3 regions of the Gibbsiella quercinecans genome follow, and region 2 is predicted to be linked to each of the others. Evidence: predicted binding sites of a transcription regulator. Region 2 holds the regulator's gene; each other region holds the start of a gene.
What was found. The regulator LexA, encoded in region 2, represses DNA repair genes until DNA is damaged. The targets are predictions, from matches to a motif close to TNCTGTATGTACATACAGNA.

Region 1: sulA (SOS-induced cell division inhibitor SulA) is a predicted target of LexA. The motif match lies at 1,928-1,947, and genes of this name have one in related genera.
Region 3: dinB (DNA polymerase IV) is a predicted target of LexA. The motif match lies at 2,126-2,145, and genes of this name have one in related genera.

Annotation. Positions count from the first base shown of each region.
Region 1 covers NZ_CP014136.1:4,580,847-4,585,076, forward strand. Annotated here, with positions in the region: gene ompA (porin OmpA) at 1-1,040, opposite strand, end outside; gene sulA (SOS-induced cell division inhibitor SulA) at 1,399-1,905, opposite strand; gene ACN28Q_RS20855 (TfoX/Sxy family protein) at 2,136-2,795, shown strand; gene yccS (YccS family putative transporter) at 2,796-4,230, opposite strand, start outside.
Region 2 covers NZ_CP014136.1:2,979,556-2,983,785, reverse strand. Annotated here, with positions in the region: gene dinF (MATE family efflux transporter DinF) at 209-1,558, opposite strand; gene lexA (transcriptional repressor LexA) at 1,652-2,260, opposite strand; gene ACN28Q_RS13870 (diacylglycerol kinase) at 2,395-2,763, opposite strand; gene plsB (glycerol-3-phosphate 1-O-acyltransferase PlsB) at 2,889-4,230, shown strand, end outside.
Region 3 covers NZ_CP014136.1:3,468,463-3,472,692, forward strand. Annotated here, with positions in the region: gene nqrF (NADH:ubiquinone reductase (Na(+)-transporting) subunit F) at 1-783, shown strand, start outside; gene nqrM ((Na+)-NQR maturation NqrM) at 817-1,044, shown strand; gene ACN28Q_RS15995 (glycerophosphodiester phosphodiesterase family protein) at 1,070-1,963, opposite strand; gene dinB (DNA polymerase IV) at 2,159-3,223, shown strand; gene pepD (beta-Ala-His dipeptidase) at 3,254-4,230, opposite strand, start outside.

The DNA of each region.
Region 1 (4,230 bases), 1.6 Mb from region 2:
TTAACTTCGATCTCTACGCGACGATCTGGAGCCAGACATGCGATCTGTGCTGCGGTAGCGCGGCCAGATTTGTAGCCACAGGTGTTGCCGGTAACTGGGTCAGATTCGCCCATACCGCGTGCAGAGATTTTGTCTGCAGGGATACCTTTGGATACCAGGTAATCAACAACGCTTTGAGCACGTTGAGTTGACAGTTTCTGGTTGTACTGTTCAGAACCAACGGCATCGGTGTAACCCAGAACAACTACGGAACCGTCTTTAGGATCCAGAGAGCTCAGCTGGGTGTACAGTTGATCCAGTGCCTGTTGGCCTTCTGGTTTCAGCGTTGATTTGTTGAAGTTGAACAGCACGTCAGATTTCAGCGTGAAGTGTTTGGTTTCAACAACTGGTGCTGGTGCTGGAGCAGGAGCTGGTGCTACTGCTTCGTCCTGACCAAAGCGGTATGCAACGCCCAGGCTCAGCATGCTGTTGTCTGGACGAGCGCCAACGGTACCAGCGTCACCAATGTTGTTAACCCATTGGTAGTCCAGGCGGGTTGCCCAGTTTTTGGTCAGAGCGTATTCAACACCCACTGCTGCCAATGGAGAAACACCGGTGTCGTGATTGCTCAGGCGAGTACCATTGCCGTAGTTGGCTTTGGAGTCTGCACGCCAAACCATACCACCCAGACGGGTATAAACGTCCAGTTCATCGGTGATTGGGTAGCTCAGTTTAGCTGCCAGTTGAACGCCCTGTGCTTTGAAAGCACCATTGTTCACGCTGCCTTTGTAAGGCATACGGCCAAGCCAGTCATAGCCCAGCTCGAAGCCCAGGTATTGGTTCGCTTGGTAACCCAGGAATGCGCCTGCGCCCAATTGGTTTTCATGGGTAGGGCCATTACCGATACGGTTATCATAACCATTACCGTAGAAACCGGTATCATGATACTGGGACCAGCCCAGTTTAGCACCAGTGTACCAAGTATCATCTTTTGGGGCGGCTTGCGCTACGGTAGCGAAACCAGCCAGTGCCACTGCTAATGCGATAGCTGTCTTTTTCATTTTGCGCCTCGTTATCATCCAAATAGGCAATGAGCTTTAAAGCTATTTTAAGCCCTTGGTTAAATTCCTTCGCCAAGGTTTATGCCCTCGTTTGTTACTCTGCCAGTTTTTCTGGCGTTATAGAGCAACCTCGGCGATGTAAAGTCTACAACGTGGCGCGAAAGTTACAAGTGTGATGTGATAAAGCTCTAAAAAAAAACAGCGAATTGTACATATTTGCTGACAATTGGCAGCGAAAAAGTTGGTTGTTTTTTACACTCTAAGGTGTGTGGAGCCGCAGCCGATCACGCTTTGTTGGCTGTCCCCCGGGGATGCTTCCCCCGGAGGATAAAAATGATGGGAAAACTCCTAAATTTACTTAATGATACAAAGAAGAGTGAATTTTTAGCGTGGAACACTGTCCCTGAAGCAAATTAATGTCACGCTGAGGGCGCATAATGAACCCGTAAGCGTTTCCTGAAACCGCCGCCCGTGACAATCTCAACCGATCTTGCTCGTTCAATTCCGGTAACCAACCCAGCACCACACTGTAGTTTCCCGTCAATAATGCTTTTTCCATTGCTTCAACCGTAGCGGTTGGCGTGATCTGGCTAAGCTGCACCACTTTCCCGACCGGCAGACCGGATTGCTGTAGCCAGCGTTTGCTGAGTTTTTGCTGTGGCGTGAGCCACAGCAGCCAGCGCGACTGCAGGCCAAGCTGTTGCAATAGCGGCAAAAGGAGCTGCACCACGGCGGGTTGCTGTTCGCTGTAGACCAGTTCACTGATAAGACCATTTTCTTTACCGTTGCTGGTGCTGTTTACCGCGGAATCCGCCGCATAAGCCGTGTAGCCGAAATGGGGTTGGTGAAATGATTGAGTACGCATAAAAGTATCCCGCCCGTAGTATTGCTGTATGGATATACAGTATATGCATCAGTGGTGGAAATCAACTCAATTTTTCGTGACGCGCCGCATATCTGCGATCGTTTTTTGTGCATGCCCAATTTGTGATTGGCAGGGGGAGGGAACCTGCGTATTTTCCATAATTAGTTGTTCGCGTTACGTTTATTGCATTATGGAATGACTTGCATACGATTTATTAAAGGGAGTTATATATGAAAAGCAAAAATGCAGCCAGAACGGCACAGGCGAAGGCTATTTTTAGCGTATTAGGGAAAATCACCACGCGCTCTCAGTTCGGGGGGTATGGTTTGCTGGCCGACGGCATCATGTTCGCCATTATTGCCGAAGGGGAACTGTATCTCCGTGCGCCTGGCGATTTAGAGGCTGAGTTTCGCTCGCTGGGGATGGAAAATATGGTCTATTCCAAACGGGGGCTCCCCATCACGATGCGTTACTATTGGGTGGATGATGCGCTTTGGCAACGGGAGCGGGAACTTCTGGCGTTCGCCAGCCGGGCGATCGTGGCCGTCAGAAAAAATCTTCAGCCGCCAAATCACGCTTTTGCTCGGTTAAAAGATTTGCCGAATATTGATATTGCCATGGAGCGCGCTCTGTGGCGGGCCGGGATCCGCACCGTGTATCAACTGCGCCTGATTGGGGCGCAAGAGGGGTATTTGTTGCTGCAACAGCAGCAACAAAATCTGGGGCTGAAAGCGCTACTGTCGCTGGCCGGCGCCATTGCCGGCTATCATCATGCCGCATTGCCGGCTTCGATCCGCCGCGAAATGCTCAGTTGGTTTGACAGTATTGCCACAAGACCAGGAGTGCAACGTGCGGCGGCCGTCCGTGGCCCTTTGCCGCGCCGCGAATAATTATTGAACTTTGCCTATCTGTGCATTCAACGCCGTCAATTCGGGCAACAGTTCAATCACTAAGCCTATTTGCTGTAATACCAACTGCTCTTTGCTTTCCGGCTCAGGCGACAATGCCTGGATACGGTTGGAAAGCGCACTCAACGCTTGGGCGACACGTTGGTTATCCTGCGGTGCCTGATGCAACGCGTCATCGACATAACACACGGCATCGTTAAGCAGATCCAAAATGTCCGTGTTCTCCAGGCGTTCACGGTGTGCGCCCAGCGCCGAGATGTAGCTCAACAGCGTGTGGTTCAGGCACAGCAGGCGGAAGGCCGCATCCTGCAGCGTTTTGTCCGCTTTGGGATCCGCAGCCATATTGGAAATCACCGAAGCCAGTTCCGCGTCGCTATTATGCGCATCGCGGCGTGCGATACGGTAGGGCAGGCTATTGTCTTTCCCCTGGTGGTACTGCACCAGAATAGCATCCAGGTAGCGGCAGTCGGCAGTCAGCGTTTTGCTGACCACCATCGGCAGTTGGCGGAACTTCCAGTCCGGCCAGATAAAGCTGACGGCGGCCCAGGCAATCGCACAGCCTAAAAGCGTGTCATAGACCCGCGGGGCGGCCACTTCATACCCCTCACCTAACAGGTTGAAGCACAGCAGCACCAGCAGCGTAATAAACATGGTGGCGTGGGCGTACTGGACGGTGCGGAAAGCAAAAAACAGCACGCCGCTGATGACGATAAGGATCAACTGGCCTTCAAGGGAAGGCACAAAATACAGTATCGGCAAGCCAAGCAGAATACCTGCCAGGGTGCCGATAATGCGCAGCGCCAGCCTGCGCCGGGTGGCATTGTAGTTGGGTTGGCAGACGAACAGGCTGGTCAACAGGATCCAGTAGCCGTGGTGCATCCCGGTAAACTGTATAAAGGCGTAGCCGGCACACAATACCACGGACATCCGGATGGCATGGCGGAACAGCGCTGATTGGGGCGTCAGGTGGCGGCTGATGCGCAGGCGAATATTGCTCCAGCCGGTGATGCGGTCGTCTGAAAGGCTGTTTTCTTCCGTCTGGCCATTCGCTATCACCTGTTCGGATTCGATGTTGGCCAACTGTGCATCAATCGCGCGCAGGTTTTTCAACAGGTGGGACAGCGCTTTGGCCAGTTCGCGATTTTCCTGCGTGATGGTAATGCGCGCCAGTGCTTCTTCAATACGGGTAAACGCCGGTTCAAAACGCACGTTATGCTGGTATTTTTGGCGCAGCAGTATCGACTGTGCTAACTGGCGGCAAGCCGCGGCCTGCATGGTCAGTAGCCGCTGAAAGCGGAACAGAATGTCGCTATGGCGGAACTGCTGGCTAAGCGCCTGGTAAAGCACGTGGGAAGAGCTGGCCCGCTCGTGGATATCCTGGGCGACAAAATAGTAATGCAGTGTCCGGCGCGTGCCG
Region 2 (4,230 bases):
TCTGCACTGGATTAAGCCGTTGCCTAATCAGCCAGCCACATTACTAATATTAGCTATAGATTCTGGATTAAAAATAAAAGCCAGCAATAAACACCATAAATAAGCGATTTTTTAGTTAAAAACAACAACAAAACAACCCGATAACCAGGGTTTTCTTTACCCAGCAAGATGTAACATGATATTAACAAAAACCACAATGAATGGGAGGCTACTCCCTGGCCCGCTCGTGCGCAAACCAGGTGCCCTGCCGGTTATGGCGCAGCCAAAGCCACCCCAGCGTAATGCCACGCAGCATCTGGAACACGCACAGCGCCAGCCACAACGCATGGTTGCCGAGCAGCGGCAGAGTAAGCAACGCCAGCGCGTAGCCGGCGGCGGCAACCGCCATGCTATTACGCATTTCCGCGCCGCGGGTCGCGCCGATAAACATGCCATCCATCAGGTAGCACCACACGCTGACCAGCGGCAGCACCACCTGCCAGCCCAGGTAGTGGTTTGCCAGTTCACGCAGCGCCGGTAAGGAGGTCAGTGCGCCAACAATCTGTTGGCCAGCAACGGCGTAAATTGCCGCAAATCCCAGCGCGACCAGGCCCGCCTGCCGGCAGGCGGCGTGCCATACCTGATGCAGCTTGCGATCGTCGCGCGCGCCATAGGCATGGCCGGAGTGCACTTCCACCGCATAGGCAAAACCATCGAGCGCATAGGCAGTAAAGGTCAGCAGGTTCATCAGCACTGCGTTAACCGCCACCACTTCGCTGCCCAGCCGGGCGCCAAGAATGGTCAACGAGGCGAAGCACAACTGCAGCAGCAGGGAACGCAGCATGATATCCCGGTTCAGCGCCAGCAAACGGCCCAGGTTTCCCCGCCAGGCCTGGCGCAAGATCGGCAGTGAAATGCCCCGCCGCCTCATCACCCGCCAGGCGAGCCATAGCCCAAACAGCAGCATGGCATACTCGGACACCACCGTCGCCAGCGCAGCCCCTTGCACATTCCAGCCAAGCCCCATCACCAGCCACACATCCAGCACAATATTCAGCAGGTTGCCGGCGATCAGCAACAGCACCGGCGCACGCACGTACTGCACGCCGAGCAGCCACCCCAGCAGCACCATGTTGGCCAGCGCCGCCGGCGCACTTAACCAGCGGATATCCAAAAAGAGCCGCGCCTGCTGCAAGACTTCGCCATCGCCGCCGACAACCTGCAACGCCAGTCCGATCAGCGGCCGGCGCAGCAACAGTATCGCCAGGCCGACAATCCCGGCCAGCAGCAACGGCTGCACAAAGGCCTGGGCCAGCCGCTGCGCATCGCCGGCGCCCTGCGCCTGAGCCGCCAGCCCGGTAGTGCTCATGCGCAGGAATAAGAACAGCATGAACAGGAAGCTGGTGACCATCGCACCCACGGCGACGCCGCCAAGATAGCTGGGGCTGTCGAGGTGGCCGATCACCGCCGTATCGACCAAACCGAGCAACGGCACGGTAATGTTGGAAAAGATCATCGGCAACGCCAAACGCCACAGCGCTTTGTCGTTGTCACTAAAGAAGGCGGTAATCAAGCGCATAGCAACCTATTCCTGTGGCAGTGCGTATTGAAAAAGCAAGAAAGGCATCGCCCCTGGACAGGGGCGATTTACATCAGGGGGAAACGCAGGGGGTTAAATCCAGTCACCGTTGCGAATAACGCCGACGGCCAGCCCTTCAATGGTGAGGTTTTGCTCACGCAGATCGACGACGATCGGTTTGAATTCACTGTTTTCCGGCAGCAATTCAACCACGTTGCCGTGTTTTTTCAGGCGTTTGACGGTCACTTCATCTTCGATACGGGCCACCACGACCTGGCCGTTACGCACGTCCTGCGTTTTATGCACCGCCAGCAGATCGCCATCAAGGATACCGATGTCGCGCATCGACATCCCTTTTACCCGCAGCAGGAAATCGGCGTTGGGTTTGAACAGGGAAGGATCAACCTTGTAGTGCCCTTCGATATGCTGCTGCGCCAGCAGCGGCTCACCGGCGGCCACGCGGCCAATCAGCGGCAGGCCGTCTTCATCTTCCATCAGCAGGCGGATACCGCGCGAGGCGCCGGAGATGATCTCGATCACCCCTTTGCGCGCCAGCGCCTTCAGGTGCTCTTCAGCCGCATTCGGCGAGCGGAACCCCAGACGCAATGCGATCTCGGCACGCGTGGGCGGCATGCCCGTCTGCGAAATATGATCGCGAATCAGGTCATAGACCTCTTGCTGCCTGGTAGTTAGTGCTTTCATCCCGCCCCCTGTTTGTTTATACAGTTTTGCTGTGAGTATATACAGGTGCGGGGGGATTGGGAACCGCAGAATAAATAAAAATCAGGGAGTAGGCGCGCAAAACCGGCGAAAAACAGCCTAATGGCGGCGGCTATTCAGGCAAAGTGCTGCCACAGCACGCTGCCCCAAACAAACAGCGCCAGTATGATCGCCAGCGTCACCGCCGCCGAACCGATATCCTTTGCCCGGCCGGAAAGCACGTGGTGCTCGGTGCCCACGCGATCGACCAGCGCTTCGATTGCGCTGTTAAGCAGCTCGACGATCATCACCAGGATCACGGAACCCACCAGTAAAATACGGGCGATCGCCCCAACGTCCAGCCAGGCGGCCAAAATAATGGCGAGCACGGCGGCGAGGGTTTCCTGGCGGAACGCCGCTTCATTTTGCCAGGCGGCAATAAACCCCTGCCGGGAATAACCTGCCGCCTTAATAATACGCGTTAGACCGGTTGCTTGATTTGCCATTTACGGGCGCCTTTTTCAGGGGTAAAACATCATTTTAACGGCATCGGCTTTTTTAACACCACAGATCTGCAAAGCGGTTTCTGGTATGCTTGCGGCGCGTTGCTAACAAGAGGCTTCACGTTGTTATGTCAAGTTGGCGTAAAATTTATTATAACTTATTGAGTTCTTTACTAAAACTGCTGGTAAGAAGTAAGGTTATCCCGTCAGATCCGGTCGCGGAGTTAGGGTTGGATCCCACTCGGCCGATTTTGTACGTTTTACCTTATAACTCGAAGGCGGATTTACTCACGCTGCGGGCCCAATGTCTGGCGCAGGATCTGCCCGATCCGCTCACTCCGCTGGAAATCGACGGCACCGTACTGCCCGGCTATGTGTTTATTCACGACGGCCCGCGTGTGTTCCGGTACTACACGCCGAAAGAAGAGTCGGTCAAGCTGTTTCATGACTATCTGGATCTGCACCGCAACAATCCGGATCTCGATATCCAGATGCTGCCGGTTTCCGTCATGTTCGGCCGCTCCCCCGGCCGGGAAGGCCACGGCACCCCGCACCTGCGTCTGCTGAACGGCATACAGAAGTTCTTCGCCGTGCTGTGGCTGGGGCGCGACAGCTTCGTCCGCTTCTCCAATACCGTTTCGCTGCGCCATATGGCGAACGAACACGGCACCGATCAAACCATTGCGCAGAAACTGGCACGCGTGGCGCGCATGCATTTCGCCCGCCAGCGCCTGGCCGCGGTCGGCCCGAGCCTGCCGGCGCGCCAGGACTTGTTCAACAAGCTGCTGGCTTCCAAGGCGATTGAAAAAGCCGTTGAGGACGAAGCGCGCAGCAAAAAAATCTCTCACGAAAAAGCGCAGCAGAACGCCATTGCGCTGATGGAAGAGATCGCCGCCGATTTCTCCTACGAAACCGTGCGCCTGTCAGACCGCGTGCTGGGCTGGACCTGGAACCGCCTGTATCAAGGGATCAACGTTACCAACGCCGAACGCGTGCGCCAACTGGCGCAGGACGGCCACGAAATCGTCTATGTTCCCTGCCACCGCAGCCACATGGACTACTTGCTGCTGTCCTACGTGCTGTATCACCAGGGGCTGGTGCCCCCGCACATCGCCGCCGGCATTAACCTGAATTTCTGGCCGGCCGGGCCGATTTTCCGCCGCCTGGGCGCCTTTTTCATTCGCCGTACCTTCAAAGGCAACAAGCTGTATTCCACGGTGTTCCGTGAATACCTGGGCGAACTGTTTACCCGCGGCTACTCGGTGGAATACTTTGTCGAAGGCGGCCGCTCCCGCACCGGGCGCCTGCTGGAGCCGAAAACCGGCACGCTGGCGATGACCATCCAGGCGATGCTGCGCGGCGGCACACGCCCAATCACGCTGGTGCCGATCTACATCGGCTACGAGCACGTGATGGAAGTGGGCACCTACGCCAAAGAGCTGCGCGGCGCCACCAAAGAAAAAGAAAACC
Region 3 (4,230 bases), 490 kb from region 2:
GAGCTGAAGCTGAAGATCCCCGACGACGAAGACGTGCCGTTCCGCGCTGGCGGTTATATTCAGATTGAAGCGCCGCCGCACCAGGTCAGCTATGCGGATTTCGATGTGCCGCAGGAATACCGCGGCGACTGGGACAAGTTCAACCTGTTCCGCTATCGCTCGGTGGTGGATACCACCACGGTGCGCGCCTATTCGATGGCGAATTACCCGGATGAGAAGGGCATCATCATGCTGAATGTGCGCATCGCCACGCCGCCGCCGGGCAACCCAACGGTGCCGCCGGGGGTGATGTCCTCCTACATCTGGGCGTTGAAACCGGGCGATCGGGTGACCATCTCCGGGCCGTTTGGCGAGTTCTTCGCCAAGGATACCGATGCCGAGATGGTGTTCATCGGCGGGGGCGCCGGGATGGCGCCGATGCGCTCGCACATATTCGATCAGCTCAAGCGCCTGCACAGCAAACGTAAAATCACCTTCTGGTACGGCGCACGTTCGCGGCGCGAGATGTTCTATGAAGAGGATTTCAACCAGCTGCAGGCGGAGCATGAGAACTTCACCTGGCACGTGGCGCTGTCGGATCCGCAGCCGGAAGACCACTGGAACGGCTATACCGGCTTTATTCATCACGTGCTGCTGGAAAACTACCTGCGCCACCACCCTGCGCCGGAAGATTGTGAGTTCTATATGTGTGGGCCGCCGATGATGAACGCCGCGGTGATCAACATGCTCAAGGCGCTTGGCGTTGAGGAAGACAACATCCTGTTGGATGACTTTGGCGGCTAGTCTTAAATCGGGCAACGCGTTTGCGAGGCGCTTATGCTGACACTGTTTGCGGTAACCTTTGCATTATTCCTGCTGGTCATTGGCGGTATGTCGCTGGGCTACGTGCTTAAACGCAAAAGCCTGCAGGGCAGCTGCGGCGGCATTACGGCGCTGGGGATGGAAAAAGTCTGCGATTGCCCCGAGCCTTGCGACAGCCGCAAAAAACGCCTGGCGCGTGAAGCGCGGCGCCAGCGGCTGCGGGAAAAACACCGCATTCTCTAAGCGCCGGCCGATAGCAACGTGCTGTTTAGCGCGCCTTGCGGAACTTTTCCGCCTGCAACGGCGAATCCACCATCACGCCATCCACGCCCAATGCCAGCGCCTGCTGGTAATCCTGCGGCGAATTGATGCCAAACAGAATGATGTGCGCCGGCCCTTTGGCCCGGAAGCAGTCCACCGCTTCTTTATCCCACACCAGCAGCGCTTTGGAACGGGCTTCCCCCAGGGTGTATTTTTCTACCACTTCCACCTGGCGCTTCATCTCCAGCCCGTACCAGCGCGGGTCATTACTGCTTGCGGTAACATCGCACTGGTGCGCCATGGTGATGTTGGCCAGCAGATCGCGGGTTTCATCGCGTGATGCAAAACGTTTAATCTGCGGCGGCAGCGCCTGCAGATATTTGGCGTCGGTCGAGTAGACACGGGTACGTTCTAGGCTATGGTTTTTTTCCAGCGTGGCCAGCAGGGCGGCGGCGAACTTTGCCGGATCGCTATCCGGCGATTTGATATCCAGATAAAAGGTGGTTTGCGGGAAGGCGGTTAGCGCCTGTTCCAGCGTTGGGATACCGATGTGTTTACCGCGGAACGGGTGATTGCCGTCTTTGCCGAACGCCCAGCCGGCATCTGCCTGCGCCAACTCTTCTGCGCTGTAGGCGGAAACCAGGCCCTGTTTATCGGTTAACGCCCGCAGATCGGACGGTCGATAAAGCACGATGGCTCCGTCCTTTGCCTGCTGCAGGGTGATCCACACCGCATCCGCGCCGTGTTGCAACGCCTGGCGGATGGCGACCAGGGTGTTTTCCGGCGCATCGGCGGTGCCGCCGCGGTGGGCGATAATCGCCGGGGCCGGGGTCGCCGCCAGCGCGGCGGCTGGGAACAGAAAACAGAGGGAAACAAACAGGTAGCGGTGGAGCATTCTCATTACTGGTGCCTTGTGGTTGCGTGATGAGCCGATGGCGTTGAATTCCTTGCCGCATCATAAACGTGAAAAATGACGTTTTTTTAACAACCGCAAAATAATGCGCCATTAAGGCAATAGCGCCATCTTGGCGGTGGGCTGGCTTGATTTGAGCTTCTTACCTTTTACTGTATACTCATACAGTAACTGGGAGGGGAGATGCGTAAAATCATTCATGTCGATATGGATTGCTTTTTTGCCGCCGTCGAGATGCGCGACGATCCCAGCCTGCGCGATATCCCGCTGGCGATCGGCGGTAGCGCCGAACGGCGCGGGGTGATCAGTACCGCTAACTACCCGGCGCGCCGTTACGGCGTACACAGCGCGATGTCGTCCGCCATGGCGCTGAAGCTGTGCCCGCACCTGAAGCTGATACCCGGCCGCATGGCCGCGTATAAAGAAGCTTCGCAGCATATCCGCACCATCTTTGCCCGCTACACGCCGTTGATTGAGCCGCTGTCCTTGGATGAGGCCTATCTGGACGTGAGTGCAAGCACGCAGTGCAACGGCTCGGCAACCTTGATCGCCCAAGAGATCCGCCAGGCAATTTTCGATGAACTGCAGCTCACGGCCTCTGCCGGCGTGGCGCCGATCAAGTTCCTTGCCAAAATCGCCTCCGATCTGAACAAACCCAACGGGCAATATGTCATCACCCCGGCGCAGGTGCCGGCGTTTTTGCAGCAGTTGCCGCTGGGCAAAATCCCCGGGGTAGGCAAAGTGACCGCCAAACGGCTGGAAGAGATGGGGCTGAAAACCTGTGCGGACGTGCAGCAGTATGATTTGGCCACGCTGTTAAAACGTTTTGGCAAGTTTGGCCGGGTGCTGTGGGAACGTTGCCAGGGGATTGATGAGCGCAGCGTTTCACCCGATCGGCTGCGCAAATCGGTGGGGGTGGAGCGCACGCTGGCGGAGGATATTCATGACTGGCAGGCGTGCGAAGCGTTGATCGTTGAAAAGCTCTACCCGGAACTGGAAATGCGCCTGAGCAGGCTAAAGCCGGATCTGCAGATTGCCCGCCAGGGGGTTAAGCTGAAGTTCCAGGATTTTCAACAGACCACCCAGGAGCATGTCTGGCCGGTGTTGAACCAGGATGATTTGCTCAATGTGGCAAAGCAGGTGTGGCTTGAACGGCGCGAAGGGCGGGGCGTGCGCCTGGTGGGGCTGCACGTCACCCTGCGCGATCCGCAGATTGAGCGGCAGCTGCCGCTGCCCTGGGGCAATTGAGCGCCCCAGGGCATCACGCCGGCGCTACAATCAGGCGCGTTCAGGAATGGCTTTCAGCAGGGCGGTCAGCAGCGTCCAGTAATCGCCGACGCTTTTGATATGCACCTGCTCATCCGGGGAGTGTGGCCCGGTGATGGTTGGCCCGATCGACACCATGTCTAAATCCGGGTACGGCTTTTTGAACAGGCCACACTCCAGCCCGGCGTGGATCACCATGATGTTCGGGGTCTTGTTGAACAGATCCTGATACAGTTCGCGCACCAGATGCATCACCGCGGAATCGGCATCCGGCTGCCAGCCAGGGTAGCTGCCTTTTGCCACTACCTGCGCGCCTGCCAGCTGGCCTAACGCCGTGAGCGTTTCCACCACGTAGTCTTTGCCGCTGTCGATCAGGGAACGGATCAGGCAACTGATCTGCGCCTGATCTGCACTGGTGGTGACCACACCCAGGTTAAGCGAGGTTTCCACCACGCCTTTCACCACGTCGCTCATGCGAATAACGCCGTTCGGCGTGCTGTTGAGCAACGCCAGGAAGCGTTGCTGGCACTCCGCTTGCAGTGGTTGCAGCTCGCTGGTGGTCGCCTCAAGCAGCAGGGTGATGTTTTTTTCTTTGGCCGCCAGTTCGCTGCGCAGCAACGCCAGATACTCGTCGCATTGGGTTTGCAGCGCCGCCGCCTTATCGGCAGGAACGGCGATCACGGCAAAGGCTTCACGCGGGATAGCATTGCGCAAGTTGCCGCCGTTCAGCTCCAGCACGCGCAGATCCAGCGTTGGCGCATGGGCGAACAGAAAACGCGCCAGCAGCTTGGTGGCATTGCCCAGGCCCAGATGGATTTCGGCGCCGGAGTGCCCGCCCTTCAGGCCCTTGAGGGTCAGCTTCAGGAGCTGGTAGCCCGCTGGCAGCGCTTCACGTTGCAATGGCAAGGTGGTGATGGCGTCGATGCCGCCGGCGCAACCCATGTAGATTTCGCCTTCTTCTTCCGAATCGGTATTGATCAGGATTTCAG